Regions from separate parts of the Kribbella sp. NPDC050459 genome, predicted to be linked through region 1. Evidence: riboswitches for the same ligand, from Rfam matches in the RefSeq annotation. Region 1 holds a riboswitch; the other holds the start of a gene.
The links. Region 1 has a riboswitch for FMN ahead of ribB (3,4-dihydroxy-2-butanone-4-phosphate synthase). Riboswitches for the same ligand answer to the same signal wherever they lie in the genome.
Positions count from the first base shown of each region.

Region 1 (7,414 bases):
CGATCTGGACCACCTTGTCCACCACCGGAACGCTCTTGCGCGGCATCCGGTCGACAGCGCTGATCAGCGTCTCGCTCCACGACGAGATGCCGACCACGTGCCCGCCGGTCAGCGTCATGTCCAGGTACGCCGCCGCGCCCGAACCGAGCGCCGGCAGCACGTCGTCGCCCACGCCGAGGGTGTCGACGACCACGGCGTCCCGCAGCCCGTACCGGCCTTGCAGCTCGTCCTCGAGGTCGCTGTGCACGCCGCTCGGCATGGTCACCACCGTGTGCACGATGCCGACCTCGACGGCCTGTTTCAGCATCCGGGAAACGCGCGCCTGGGACAGGTTCAGCTCGGCGGCGATCTGCGGCTGCCGGATGCCCTTCTCGTGGTACATCCGGGCCACCTTCGCGAGCAGCCGCAGCTCGTCCAGCCCGGGCCGGCGGACACCACGGTTGCTGTTCACGGTGCTCCCTTCGAGACGATCAACCTGGACTATAGGCAGATGTAGACCCGCGGTGCGCCACCGGCGTCAGGCAGTGGACTTCCCGGCGTGTCCCGCCGGCCGGTCGCGACGACCGAGCCGTCGCGCGGGTCGACGATCGAGTAGTTCAGCGGGACCGTGTCGTCGAACACCATCACCTGGCCGCCGTTCTCGCGGTACACGATCAGGCCGCCGTCGGCGGTGCTGAGGGCGCGGCCCGAGATCACCCGGGTCCAGTCCGGCGCCATGTCGGTCGTCGGCAGCCCGTCGAGGATCTTCCCGAGCATCCCGACGTAGGTCGACCCCTCGAAGCCGATCGCTTCCCGCCAGCCGGCACCAGGGGCGAGGAAGAACTCGGAGTGCCCCGGCTCCTCGCCGTGCAGCCGCCACTGCCACAGACTGCCCGCGCCGTAGACGACGCCCATCGTCCCGCCCGCGCACAGGTTGCTCCACGCCTCGTGGCCCTGCCACCAGCCCTCGGCCACACCGGTTCGGCCGGTGTGCTCGTACGTCGGTTCGCCGTTCGCGACCGCCTTGACCGGGTGGTTCCGCCACATATCGGCGACCCGCTCGGGGACATGCTCGCCGGTGTGGCCGGTCTGGCACCACTGGAAGTCGAGCCACTCGGCGTCCTGGTGGGCGTCGGCGCGGATGTGCGGGCGGTAGTGGATGCCGGTGGGCTGCTCGTAGCAGTCGACCGCGTGTACCTCGGCGCCGCCCGCCGCGGTCTGCGGCTCGGCTCCGGAGCCGTCGCCGCCGACCAGGTAGATCGCCGGCCGGGCGCCGTACCGCGCGACGAGGTAGCGGCAGTAGGCGGCGTACTCCTGCTCTGGCACCACGGTGCCGGCCACGTCGAGGCCTTTCCAGCCGAACCCCTGGAAGACGGGCTGCAGGACCGGGACGATGCCGTGCTCGACGAGGATGTCGAGGAGGTCGTCGAGGTACTGGAAGTACTCGGCGTTCAGCTGCCGTAGGTGACCGTCGGGCAGGTCCTCGAAGCCGACGTCGAAACCTTCGTCCTGGGTGCGGTCGCGGGGACCGACCGCGCGCATGTCCGGCTGCACGGTCATCAGGAGTACTGCGTTGAATCCCTTGGACTGTCTGTCCTGAGCGTACTCACGGACCTGCTCGGGGGTAGCGCGCCACGGGAGAGCCCAGGCGGTGTCGGCCACCAGCAGCGCCGGCGTCCCGTCCGCATGCACGAGACTCCGCCCGCCAGGCGACATCCGCCAGAACCCATGGCGATAGAACGGATTGAGCTCGTCGTCGAGCGCGGGGGCCACGTCGAACTCCCCGAAGCCGGGTGCTGGGGGCACGTCCGGCCGGGTCGGCGTCGGCTCGCTCGTCCACCGCCAACGGCCGGCAAGCGGCGCCGCGAAGCGGACCTTCCGCACCACAGCAACGCCCGCCGCGGCGGCTCCTCCGGCCGCACCATCGCCCGGTCCCGTGCTACCTCCCGCCGCCGCGCCGCCGCCTGAGGCGGAGAACGTGGGGCGGCGGAGTGCCAGGCCGGACTCGTGCTCGAAATCGACCCAGTCGCCCGTAGCCGGCAGTTCGATCTCTCGCCAGACGGATGAGATGGACATGACACTCCTGGGGTGGTGGTTGCCGTTAAGCTGATGGTCGAGAGAACACACGTGCTCTGGGGTCGGTGAAATTCCGAGCCGGCGGTGACAGTCCGCGACCCGTGATTCCGCGAGGAGGAGCGGTTGACCTGGTGGAACTCCAGGACCGACGGTGAAAGTCCGGATGGGAAGACGCACGTGGCAGTCGCACGTCCTCGGAAATGGGGGCGTGGGCTTGTCGTTGCCCCCGGAGTGCTCTGCGTGCACTGCCGAGAGGACAACGACCGTGAACACCGTCACCAGCCTGGACACCATCGAGCGCGCCGTCGCCGAGATCGCCGTCGGGCGACCCGTGGTGGTCGTCGACGACGAGGACCGCGAGAACGAGGGCGACCTGACCTTCGCCGCCAGCCTCGCGACCCCCGAGTTGATGGCCCTGCTCGTCCGCCACACCAGCGGCTACGTCTGCGCGCCTGCCGCGCCGGAGATCCTGGACCGGCTCGAGTTGCCGCTGATGGTGCCGGACAACCAGGACAGCCTGCGGACGGCGTACACCGTGTCCGTCGACGCGGCGACCGGCGTCGGCACCGGCATCTCCGCCGCGGACCGGGCGCGGACCGTCCGCGTGCTGGCCGATCCCTCGGCGCAGCGCGCGGACCTGATCCGGCCCGGCCACATTCTGCCGTTGCGCGCCGTCGACGGCGGAGTCCGGCAGCGGCCCGGTCACACCGAGGCCACCGTCGAACTCGTCCGGCTGGCCGGACTGCCGCCGGTCGGCGTGATCGGCGAGCTCATGAACGACGACGGCACCCTGATGACCGGCGCCGACCTGCGCGGTTTCGCCGACGCTCATGGCTTCGCGATGATCTCGATCGCGGATCTCGTCAGCTACCTGGCCTGAGCAGCTTGCGGGCGGCGTCGGCGATGCCGTCCGCGGACAGGCCGTACCGGTCGAGCAGGTAGCCGGCCGACCCCGTCGGCGCGAACTCGCCGATGCCGAGGATCGACACCCGGGTCGGGTGGTGCTGGACGACGGTCTCCGCGACCGCACCGCCGAGCCCGCCTCCCGGCACCGCTTCCTCGGCAGTCACGATGCCGGCCGTCTCCCGCGCGGCCGCGACCACGGCGTCGACGTCCAGCGGTTTCACCGTCGGCATCGACAGCACCCGGGCCGAGATCCCTTCCGCGGCGAGCCGTTCCGCGGCGGCCAGCGCCCGCCACAGCACGGTCCCGTTGCTGATCACGGTGACGTCGTTGCCTTCGCGGACCGTGATCGCCTTGCCGAGCCGGAACTCGTAGTCGTCGGCGTACACCTTCGGCACGCTCATCCGGCTGACCCGGATGAACACCGGCCCGTGCGCGGCGGCCGCCCAGCGCAGCGCGGCCGCGGTCTCGACCGGATCCGCCGGCACGATGATCCGCAGGCCGTCGATCGCGCGCAGCCAGGCGATGTCCTCGATCGAGTGGTGTGTCGGGCCGAGCTCGCCGTACGCGACGCCCGGGCTCATCCCGCACAGCTTCACGTTGGTGTTCGAGTACGCGACGTCGGCCTTGATCTGTTCGAGCGCACGCCCGGTGAGAAAGCAGGACGCCGCCGACACGAACGGGATCCGGCCGCCGTTGGCCAGCCCGGACGCGACCCCGACCATGTCCTGCTCGGCGATGCCGACGTTGATCAGCCGGTCCGGGAACGCCTTGCGGAAGCTGTTCAGCTTGCTCGACCCGACGGAGTCGTTGACCACACCCACGATCCGGTGATCGGCCTCGGCGAGCTCCGCGAGCGTCTCGACGTACGCGTCCCGGCAGTCGTACCGGGGCTGGTCGGCGATCGAAGGGGTGTGTACGGCGGTCATGCCGGCTCCTTGGCAAATCCGGGAACAACAGCTTCCAGCTCGGTCAGTGCCTGCTGGAACTCCGCCGCATCCGGCACCCGGTGGTGCCAGGCGACGTTGTTGCTCATGAACGAGATCGGGTGGCCCTTGTGCGTGTGGGCGATCACGAAGGTCGGCTTGCCCGGGCGGAACGGTACGGCGGACAGCACGTCGAGCAGCTCGCCGTGGTCGTGGCCGTTCACCTCGACCACCGCGAATCCGAACGCGGCCGCCTTCTCCGGCAGCGGGTCGAGGTCGTTGGTCTCCTTGGTGGTCGCGCCCTGCTGCAGCCGGTTCCGGTCGACGATCACGGTCAGCCGGTCCAGCTGGTACTGCGAGGCCGCCATCATCGCCTCCCAGTTCGACCCCTCCTGCAGCTCGCCGTCGCCGACCAGGACGTACGTCCGCCGCAGCGAGACGTCGAGCTTGGCCGACAGGGCATGACCGACCGCGACCGGCAGGCCGTGCCCGAGCGGGCCGGTGTTCGCCTCGACGCCGGCGACCTTGTTCCGGTTCGGGTGCCCGTTCAGCGCGGACAGCGGTTTGAGGAAGGTCGCCAGCTCCTCGACCGGCAGGAACCCGAACGCGGCGAGCGTTGTGTACAGCGCCCCGGCGACATGGCCCTTGCTGAGGATGAAGCGGTCCCGCTCCGGGTCGTCGACCGCGTCGGGCGAGATGTCGAGCACGGCGCCGTACAGCGTGGCCAGGATGTCGATGGCGGAGAAGTCACCGCCGATGTGCCCGGCGCCGGCGTGGTGGACCAGCTTCAGGTCCTGGATCCGGATCTGCTGGGCGGCCTCGGCGATGTGCACGATCTGCTCGGCGCGGCTGCTGTGGATCGGCAGCCGTCCGAGGACCGGCAGCGTCGCGTGCTCGACTGTCAGCGTCATACGATCTCCGCCATCGAACTCAGCAGGACCTTCTGGACCAGCTTCTGCGCCGCGAGGGCGTCGTGGGACGCCTGCGCCGCCGCCAGCGCCTCCTCGTCCAGGACGTCGAGCGCGTGGTGCACCGCCTTCAGGAAGGTGATCGCCTGCTTCGCGGCCTGCACGCTGTCCTCGCGGAACGGGAACTGGTCGAGCTGCCAGACGCCGTCCCAGTTGTTCCGGCGCAGCGTGTGGAAGAACTCGAACGTCTCGACCAGGTGCACCGAGCCGACCACCATGTCGTCGTCCCAGCCGCGCAGGTTGTCGTTGACGTCGATCGCGAACAGCCGGCCGTAGTCGATCGCCAGCTGCGCCGCGTCGGCCGGCGTCTCCTGGCCGTACAGCGAGTGGCCGAAGTCGAGCAGGATGCCGAGGTTCGGCAGGCCGATCTTCTCGATGCCGAGCAGCGTGCGCGCGACGTTCGGGAAGATGATCTTCACCCGCGGCTCGCGCGGCTTGTACTCGATCACGAAGTTGATGTCGGGATGCGCCGACACCAGCTCCTTGAGCCCGTCCAGCGCCAGGTTCCAGATGTCGTGGTAGTTGACCTGGAACGGATAGTCCCAGCCGTCCTGGCCGGGCCACAGCTTCACGTACGAGCAGCCCAGGTCCTTGGCCAGCTCGGTTGCCTGGTGCAACAGCTCCAGCGCCTGCTGACGGACCTTCGGGTCCGGGTTCGTGAACGACCCCTTGACGAAGTCCTTGGTGTAGATCTCCGGCGTGATCGCGATCGCCTTCAGGTTGTTCCGCTGCAGCGCGGCCTTCACCTCGTCGAGCGTGCCGTCGTACCCGGCGAACGGCCAGTTCAGGTCGACGACGGAGAGGTCGCCGACGGCGCCGGCCCGGTCGATCTGCTCCAGCAGCCCGACGGGCTCGCCGTACCCGTCGGTGGCGTAACGGTCCTTGTAGGTGGCGAAGTGCCAGATACCCGCGCCGAAGACCGGCATGTCTGTCATGGTTTCGATTCTCCTTGTCATGGGGCGGTGTGGGGCGGTGTCAGCCCTTCAGCGAGCCGGCGGTGAGGCCGCCGACGATCCAGCGCTGAAGGAGGGTGTAAGCGATCAGGATCGGCACGACGGCGATCAGGATGCCTGCCGCGAGGCCGGTGTTGTTGTTGGCGAACTGGCCCTGGAAGTTCAGCAGCCCGACCGGGATGGTCTTGTGCGCGTCGGAGTTCAGCAGGATCAGCGCGAACAGGAACTCGTTCCAGGTCGCGACCGCGTCCAGGATCGCCACCGTGACGAGGGCCGGCACCGACAGCGGCAGGATGATCGTGAAGAACACCCGCCAGTCGCCGGCGCCGTCCACCCGGGCGGCCTCGATGATCTCGTCCGGGAGCTGCCGGAAGAACGACTGCAGCACCAGCACCTCGAACGGGATGCCGAAGGCCAGGTACGGCCCGATCAGCCCGAAGATGCTGTCGGTCGCACCGGCCTGCCGCATCATGATGAAGACCGGCACGATCGTGATGTAGATCGGGATCGTCAGCCCGAGGAACACCGAGAACATCACCGTCCGGCGGAACTTCATCCGCAGCTTGGCCAGCGCGAACCCGAGCATCGCCGACACCAGCACACCGAGCGGCACCTTGATCGCGGCCAGGATCGCGCTGTTCTTGTACGTCGTGGCGAAGTTGCCGATGCCCCACGCGTCCTTGAAGTTGGACCAGGTGAGCTGATCGGGCCAGGACAGCGGCCCGTTGCCGATGAAGTCGGACAGCGGGCGTACGGCGGTGATCACCAGCAGTGCCAGCGGTGAGATCCAGAAGAGCGCTATCACCGCCAGGACGAGCGTCATCACCAGGCCGCGACGCCCTTTGGGACCGGAACTGATCGGTTCGGTGGCGGCAGCCTGAGCCGGCGCGGTCACCTGGGCCGGGGCGATGGTGGTCATGAGGCCTCCCTGGTCTGGGAGCGGACGTACGGGATGCCTACCGCGATCGCTACCAGCGTGATCACGACGGCGATCGCGGTGCCGTAACCGGCTTGGTAGTACTGGAAGACGTTGAAGTACATCCACGTCCCCATCACCTGCGTCGACGTCCCGGGACCGCCGTACGTCATCGCGTAGATCATGTCGAAGACCTTGAACGAGTCGATCAGCGACAGCGCCAGCACGATGTAGTGCGCCGGCCGCAGGCTCGGCATCGTCACGTGCCAGAACTGCTGCCACTTCGTCGCGCCGTCGACGGTCGCTGCCTCGTACAGCTCGTTCGGGATACCCTGCAGCGCGGCCAGATAGAGCAGCATCGGGAACCCGGTGCGCAACCAGATCGCCGGCACCATCACGGCCCACAGCGCGGTCGAGTCCTGCCCGAGCCACGCCTGCGCCAGCCCGTCCAGCCCGATCAGCCGCAGGAACGAGTTGATTGCGCCGTACTGCGGGTTGTACAGCCAGCCCCAGATGCTCGCGATGGACACGAGCGGCAGCACCGCGGGCGTGTAGAAGATCAGCCGCAGGATCGGCTTGCCGTGCACCTTGCCGTTCAGCGCGATCGCCAGCAGGAGCCCGATCACGGTCGGTACGGCGATCGTGACCACGGTCCAGATCAGGTTGTTCTTCACCGCGGTGACGACCACCGGG
Region 1 is NZ_JBFAJQ010000018.1:78,499-85,912, forward strand. Features, by position in the region: gene AB0I12_RS38535 (sugar-binding transcriptional regulator) at 1-451, opposite strand, end outside; gene AB0I12_RS38540 (DUF4038 domain-containing protein) at 481-2,055, opposite strand; FMN riboswitch at 2,103-2,236, shown strand; gene ribB (3,4-dihydroxy-2-butanone-4-phosphate synthase) at 2,321-2,935, shown strand; gene AB0I12_RS38550 (transketolase C-terminal domain-containing protein) at 2,919-3,887, opposite strand; gene AB0I12_RS38555 (transketolase) at 3,884-4,795, opposite strand; gene AB0I12_RS38560 (sugar phosphate isomerase/epimerase family protein) at 4,792-5,787, opposite strand; gene AB0I12_RS38565 (carbohydrate ABC transporter permease) at 5,828-6,724, opposite strand; gene AB0I12_RS38570 (sugar ABC transporter permease) at 6,721-7,414, opposite strand, start outside.

Region 2 (7,414 bases), on a different contig from region 1:
AAACCGACGTACGTGGACGGTGCTACGCCGGTCGCCGGCGAGTCCGTGACACCGAGCACCACGCCGTCCCAGGATCCGGGTCAGCCCAACCAGGCGAGTGGTCCGGTGCAGGGGCGCGTCGACGGCGACGCCGGTCCGCCGGTCGCGCTGGTGGCGGGCTTGGGCGGTGGGGGTCTGCTGCTCCTGATGGTCGGCGTGCTGCTGGTGGTCCGGCTGCGGCGGTAAGTTCTGGGCGGTGGAGGCGTTTGCGGGCCGGTATCGGCTGATCGACCTGATCGGGACGGGCGGGATGGGCTCGGTCTGGCGGGCCTGGGACCTGCGGCGGGCGACCTTCGTCGCCGCGAAGGTTCTCGGCCAGCACGATGCGGCGACGCTGCTGCGGTTCGTCCGGGAGCAGTCGCTGCGGATCGAGCATCCGCACGTGGTCGCTCCGCACGGGTGGGCCGCGGACGACGACCGGGTCGTGTTCGCGATGGACCTGGTCCGCGGCGGCTCGGTGGCGACCCTCCTCGGCGACCACGGGCCGCTGCCCCCGGCGTACGTCGCCGTGCTGCTGGATCAGCTGCTGCACGCGCTGTCCGCGGTGCATGCCGCCCGCGTCGTGCACCGGGACGTGAAGCCGGCCAACCTGCTGCTCGACGTCACCGGGACGGGGCGGCCGCACCTGCGCCTGTCGGACTTCGGCGTCGCCGGTCTGCTCGACGAGCCCCGGATGACCCGCCACAGCACTGTCCTCGGGACGCCCGGCTACCTCGCACCCGAGCAGCTGACTGGTGCGGACCCCGACCCGCGCCAGGACCTGTACGCCGTCGGCGCCGTCGCCGTCGAACTCCTCACCGGCGAACGCCCCGGCGCAACCGGCCCGCTCCCGAAGCTCGGCGGGCCGCTGGGCACCTTCATCAGCATCCTCACGGCGAAGGACCCGTCCGATCGCCCCGCCTCCGCCGCAGCAGCCGGCCGCCTCCTCGCCGAAGCCGGCACCCTCCCGCCACCAGGCACCGATCCCTGGACCCACACCCCCGACGCCCCCGAGGTCTTCGACCAACTCCCCCCACTCCCACCCAACTGGACCCCCACCCCACCACCCGCCCAGCCAACCTCGGCCGCCCACACCCCACCGACAGGCCAGGCCAAACCGACCGGACAGGCGGCGCCGGTTGGGCGGGGGACACCGATTGGGCGGGGTCGGGTGTTGTGGGTGGTGGCTGTGGCTTGTTTGGCTGGGGGGATTGGGCTGTTGGGGACGGCCGGCTGGCTGCTCTTTGGCTGAGAGGTAGTTCGTCGGACCTCGGGGGCGTGGCGTGGAAGACTTTTGGTGATGGAGCCGTCAGTGGTCACCGCGCCGACGAGGGGTCGGCTGCGGTTTCTGATCGCCGCGCTGGCGATCACGACGACCGTCGGGTACGGCGTGCTCACGTACGCGTTCAGCGCCCTCGTCGGCCCGATGAGCCACGAGCTGTCCATCTCCACCACGACCGCGGTCGGCGCGTCCACGATCGCCGTGCTGGTCAGCGGCCTCATCTCGATCCCCGTCGGTCGCCGCCTGGACGTCCGCGGCGGGCGCGGTCTGATGGCGTCCGGCTCGGCCCTGGCCGCGGCCGCCGTCCTCGGCTGGTCGCAGGTCCAGAACACCGTCCAGTTGTTCGCCGTCTTCGTCCTGATCGGCGTCGCCTGCGCGATGGTCCTCTACCCGCCCGCCTTCGCCGTCGTGGTCGCCGTCGCGGCCCCGACCGCCCGGACGAACTCGATCCTCACGATCACGATGGTCGGCGGACTGGCCAGCTCGATCTTCATCCCGCTCACCGGTTACCTCGCCCACAGCCTCGGCTGGCGCTCCGCCCTCGTCGTGCTGGCCGGCATCCTCGCCGTCACCACAGTCCCGCTGCACTTCCTCGCCGTACCGCGGGAAGCGCCACTGCCCACAACCACGCGGCACCCGAAGTCACCGGCCAGAGTTCTGCGCGATCCCGGGTTCTGGCTGCTCGCCGGTGCGTTCGTCGTACACAGCGCGGCGCTCGCCGTGATCGCCGTCCACCTGGTCCTCTACCTCGTCAGTCTGGGCCACCCGCCGGCGCGGGCGGCGAGCCTGGCGGGGCTGCTCGGCCTGATGTCGGTGACCGGGCGGCTGGTGGTCAGCGTGTCCGCCCGGTGGTTGCCGATGGCGACGATCACCGCGCTGATCCTGCTCGTCCAGGGCGTCGCGGTCGCGCTGCTGCCCGCGGTCGGAGAGCACGTCGGCGGGGCGATCGGGTGCCTGGTGCTGTTCGGCCTGGGGTTCGGGGTGTCGTCGATCGCGACCCCGGCGATCCTGCTCGACCGGTACGGCGCGAGCGGCTTCGGCATGATCGCCGGGATGCTCGGCACCCCGACCACGATCGCGAAGGCGGTCGGGCCGCTCGTCGGCGCCGGGCTGGCCGGCGCGTTCGGGTACCGGCCGCTGATCCTCGCGGTGGCCGCCGGCTGCGCGCTGGCCGGAGCGGCGCTGGCCCTCACCCGCCGGCTGGTGCCGCCGGCGTCGACCAGGATGTGACCTGGGTCGTGGTGCGGGTTGCGGCAGAGGGCATACTTGAAGCACGAGTGAACCCACTCGCGTGCTCCGGGGTCGGTGTAATTCCGAGCCGGCGGTAACAGTCCGCGACCCGGTCGCTGCGGTATGGCGATCGGTTGACCTGGTGGAATTCCAGGACCGACGGTGAAAGTCCGGATGGGAGGCGCACGCGGTCGACGGGTGCGCTCTGGCGCCCGACGGCGCGGAGCGTGGGCTGTGACGGCCCGCGCGACGCGGTTCCCGGTGGGCGGCGGAGCGGACGTGCCGGCCGGAGGCCCCGGAGTGCGTCCGTGACGACGAGGGGCCCGAGCAGTGAACGACGCGTCGCCGATCGACATCGCCTGGATGAGGCGTGCTGTCGAGCTGGCTGCGAGAGGTGTCGGCAGCACCCATCCCAACCCGGTGGTCGGGTGCGTGATCACCGGCCGTGACGGGCATCCGGTGGGCGAGGGCTTCCATGCCGTTGCCGGCGGACCGCACGCCGAGGTCGAGGCGCTGCGGATGGCCGGTGCCCGCGCCCGCGGCGGTACGGCGTACGTCACGCTCGAGCCGTGCAACCACACCGGCCGGACCGGTCCGTGCGCGGACGCCCTGATCGAGGCCGGGATCGCGCGCGTCGTGTACGCCGTACCCGACCCGAACCGGACCGCCGCGGGCGGCGCCGAGAAGCTGCGGACCAAGAACATCGAGGTCGTGGAGGGCGTACTGCGCTCCGAGGCCGAGGCGGTGAATCACGTCTGGCTGCACAGCGTGCGGGTCGGGCGCCCGTTCGTCACCTGGAAGTTCGCGACCACGCTCGACGGGCGGTCCGCGGCGCCGGACGGGACCAGCAAGTGGATCACCGGCCCGATCGCGCGGGCCGACGTCCACCGCCTGCGGGCCGAGTGCGACGCGATCGTCGTCGGCACCCAGACAGTGCTGAACGACGATCCTGAGCTGACGGTCCGCGACGAGAACGACGTCCCCGCGGCGCGGCAGCCGCTGCGGGTGGTCGTCGGTGACCGCGAGATTCCGCCGACCGCGCGCGTCCGCAACGACCGCGCCGAGACGTTGCTGCTGCCGACCCACGATCCCGCCGAGGTGCTCCGGCAGTTGGACGACCGGCAGATCCGGCACCTCTGGCTTGAAGGCGGCCCGACGCTGGCCGCCGCGTTCCTGCGCGCCGGTCTGGTCGACCAGATCGTCGCGTACGTCGCCCCGGCCGTCCTCGGCTCCGGCTACGCCGCGGTCGGCGACCTCGGCGCGGAATCGATCGACCACCTGCGGCGGTTCAAGCTAGCGGACGTCACCCGCCTCGGCGACGACGTCCGGCTGACCCTGGTTCCTCTGGGAGGAAAGTAGATGTTCACCGGCATCATCGAAGAACTCGGCACTGTCGAGTCCCTGGACCTGCTGGACGGTGACGCCGCGCGGCTCACCATCCGCGGTCCGAAGGTGACCGAGGACGCCGCGCACGGCGCCTCGATCGCGGTCAACGGCTGCTGCCTGACGGTAGTGGAGTACGGCGGGGGCCTGTTCACCGCGGATGTGATGCGCGAGACGCTGCAGCGGACCAGCCTCGGCGGCCTGGAGAAGGGTTCGCCGGTCAACCTCGAGCGGGCTGTCGCCGCGCACGAACGGCTCGGCGGCCACATCGTCCAGGGCCACGTCGACGGCACCGGCACTATCGCCTCGCGGACCCCGTCCGAGCGCTGGGAGGACGTCCGGATCGCGACGTCCCCGGAGATCCTGCGGTACGTCGCCGAAAAGGGCTCGATCGCGATCGACGGCGTCTCGCTGACCGTGACCGACGTCGACGACGCGACCGGGACGTTCGGGGTCAGCCTGATCCCGACCACGCTGGAGCTGACCGTGCTCGGCGCGAACAAGGTGGGCGACACCGTCAACCTCGAGGTCGACGTGATCGCCAAGTACGTCGAGCGGCTGCTGACCGCCGGCACAGTGCAGGACAACGGAGGCGAGAAGTGAACGCGATCGACTGGCTGCTGCACTCCCAGGTGACAATCGCCGGTTCGCCGGTGCTGGTCCGGGAGATCGTCGGCAACGTGTTCGGTCTGGCCAGTGCGCTGTTCGGCATGCGCCGGCTGGTCGCCGCGTGGCCGGTCGGCATCGTCGGCAACGTGCTGCTGTTCACGGTCTTCGTCGGCGGGATCTTCGACACCCCGCAGGACAAGGACCTCTGGGGTCAGGCCGGCCGGCAGGTCTTCTTCGCGCTCGTCAGCCTGTACGGGTGGTACCGCTGGTACCAGACCCGGCACCACGGCGCCGACAAGGCCGTGCAGCCGCGCTGGGCGACCGCGCGCGAGCGGCTCGAGCTCGGCGGTGTCGCCGTGGTGCTGTACGCGATCTCGTACTTCGTCCTGCGCGAGCTCGGCTCGTGGGGCCCGCAGTGGGACGCGTGGATCCTCACCGGCTCGATCCTGGCGACGTACGGGATGGCGCGCGGCTTCGTCGAGTTCTGGCTGATCTGGATCGCCGTCGACGTGGTCGGCGTACCGCTGCTGGTGCAGGCGAAGTTCTACCCGTCCGCGACGATGTACATCGTGTACGGCCTCTTCTGCGTCCTCGGATTCGCGTCGTGGTGGAAGATCCAGAACCGTGAGCGGATCCAGACTCCTGAACCGGTGGTGGTGGGTTAGATGGGTGACGTGCTGAAGCTCGACACGATCGAGCACGCGATCGAGGAGATCCGCGCCGGGCGGCCGGTGATCGTCGTCGACGACGAGGACCGCGAGAACGAGGGTGACCTGATCTTCGCCGCGTCCAAGGCGACGCCCGAGCTGCTGGCGTTCCTGATCCGGTACAGCTCCGGTGTGGTGTGCGTGCCGATGGAGGGCGCGGAGCTCGACCGGCTCGGGATTCCGCTGATGACGCCGCACAACCGGGAGCGGATGCGGACGGCGTACACGATCTCCGTCGACGCGCGCGACGGCATCTCCACCGGAATCTCGGCCGCGGACCGGACGCGGACGATCCGGGTGCTGGCCGACTCCGCCTCGGAGCCGTACGACCTGGTGCAGCCGGGGCACGTGTTCCCGCTGCGCGGTCGCGAAGGCGGCGTACTGGTTCGGCCCGGGCACACCGAGGCGTCCATCGACCTGGCGCGGCTGGCCGGGTTGACGCCGGCCGCGGTGATCTCCGAGATGGTGAACGACGACGGGACCATGAAGCGCGGTCCGGAGCTGCGGGAGTTCGCCGACGAGCACGGGCTCGTGCTGGTGTCGATCGACGACCTGATCCGGTACCGGCGTCGTACCGAGTCCCAGATCCAGCGGGTCGCGACAACGACGCTGCCGACCCGGTACGGCGATTTCGTTGCCCACGGCTACCGGAACGTCGTGGACGGGTCGGAGCAGCTCGCGCTGGTCCGCGGCGAGATCGGGGACGGGCCGACGCTGGTGCGGCTGCACTCGGAGTGCCTGACCGGCGACGTGTTCGGTTCGCTGCGCTGCGACTGCGGGCCGCAGCTGGACGAGGCGCTCCGGCAGGTCGCTGCCGAGGGTGGTGTCGTCGTTTATCTGCGCGGCCATGAAGGGCGCGGGATCGGGCTGCTGCACAAGCTGCAGGCGTACGAGCTGCAGGACGCGGGGCGGGACACCGTCGACGCGAACCTGGACCTCGGGTTGCCGGCCGACGCGCGCGACTACGGCACCGGGGCGCAGATCCTCGCCGACCTCGGGGTGACGTCGGCGCGGCTGCTGACGAACAACCCCGACAAGCTCGCGGGCGTCCAGGGGTACGGCATCGACGTCGTCGAGCGCCGCGGGATCTTCATCGACCCGACCGAGCACAACCTGCGGTACCTGCGCACCAAGCGCGACCGGATGGGCCACCACCTGCCAGGTGGCGTGTTGACCGAAGAGAACGGAGCCGGCTGATGTCGGGCAGTGGAGCACCCACCATCGAGGCACCCCGCGTGGACGGCGCCCGGGTCGCGGTCGTCGCCGCCCAGTGGCACCCGAAAGTCACCGACGGCCTGCTCGCCGGCGCCCTCCGCGCACTGGAGGACTCCGGCGTCACCGACCACACCGTCATCCGCGTACCCGGATCGTTCGAACTCCCCGTCGCGGCCCTGCACGCTGCGAAGTCCGGGTACGACGCCGTGGTCGCGCTCGGCGTGGTGATCCGCGGCGACACCCCGCACTTCGAATACGTCTGCCAGGCGGCGACCGAAGGCCTCATGCAGGTCGGCGTCAGCACCGGCGTCCCCGTCGGCTTCGGCGTACTCACCTGCGACAACGACCCCCAGGCCCTGGACCGAGCCGGCCTCCCCGACAGCCGAGAAGACAAAGGCTACGAAGCCACCCAAGCCGCCCTCTCCACGCTGGCCGCCGTCCGGCAGTTGGGGTAGGACGAACCTGAGCTCATGCGACACCCTATGGGGTCGGTGAACAGCTAATAACCTGTTCACCGACCCCCTTGCCTGTTCACAGACCTCAGTCGACGCGGGTGTGTTCCATGAGCCAGTTCGTGGTCCAGGTTTTGCCCTGGTCGGTCGAAAACGCCTGTTGCCAGGCGGCTTTGTCGGTGCCGGGGGTCCAGAGGAAGCGGACGTCGATCGGTTGGCCGGTCCAGTCGTCGGGGCCTTCGAAGGTGCCGGTGCCGTCGGGGGTGAAGGAGCCGATGACGGGGGATTCGAGGCGGCCGCGCTGGCTGTTGATCCAGTGGATGGACCAGGTTTTGGCCTCGGGGTCGTAGCGGCGGAAGGTCGCGCCGCGGAAGCCTTCGCTCGGGAACCAGCCTTCGTCGAAGCTGATCGCGCCGTCGAAGTACGTGGTGGCTTCCATCGTGGCGTCGTGTTCGTACCACTCGAAGGGCTCGCCGAGTACGGGACGCCGGCGCCGGTTGTGGAACGACCAGCGTCCG
Region 2 is NZ_JBFAJQ010000022.1:58,683-66,096, reverse strand. Features, by position in the region: gene AB0I12_RS41335 (VWA domain-containing protein) at 1-225, shown strand, start outside; gene AB0I12_RS41330 (serine/threonine-protein kinase) at 236-1,270, shown strand; gene AB0I12_RS41325 (MFS transporter) at 1,319-2,530, shown strand; FMN riboswitch at 2,588-2,721, shown strand; gene ribD (bifunctional diaminohydroxyphosphoribosylaminopyrimidine deaminase/5-amino-6-(5-phosphoribosylamino)uracil reductase RibD) at 2,894-3,889, shown strand; gene AB0I12_RS41315 (riboflavin synthase) at 3,890-4,516, shown strand; gene pnuC (nicotinamide riboside transporter PnuC) at 4,513-5,187, shown strand; gene AB0I12_RS41305 (bifunctional 3,4-dihydroxy-2-butanone-4-phosphate synthase/GTP cyclohydrolase II) at 5,188-6,426, shown strand; gene ribH (6,7-dimethyl-8-ribityllumazine synthase) at 6,426-6,899, shown strand; gene AB0I12_RS41295 (hypothetical protein) at 6,985-7,414, opposite strand, start outside.
Region 2: linked by a shared signal. The riboswitch ahead of ribD (bifunctional diaminohydroxyphosphoribosylaminopyrimidine deaminase/5-amino-6-(5-phosphoribosylamino)uracil reductase RibD) and the one ahead of ribB (3,4-dihydroxy-2-butanone-4-phosphate synthase) in region 1 are both predicted to bind FMN.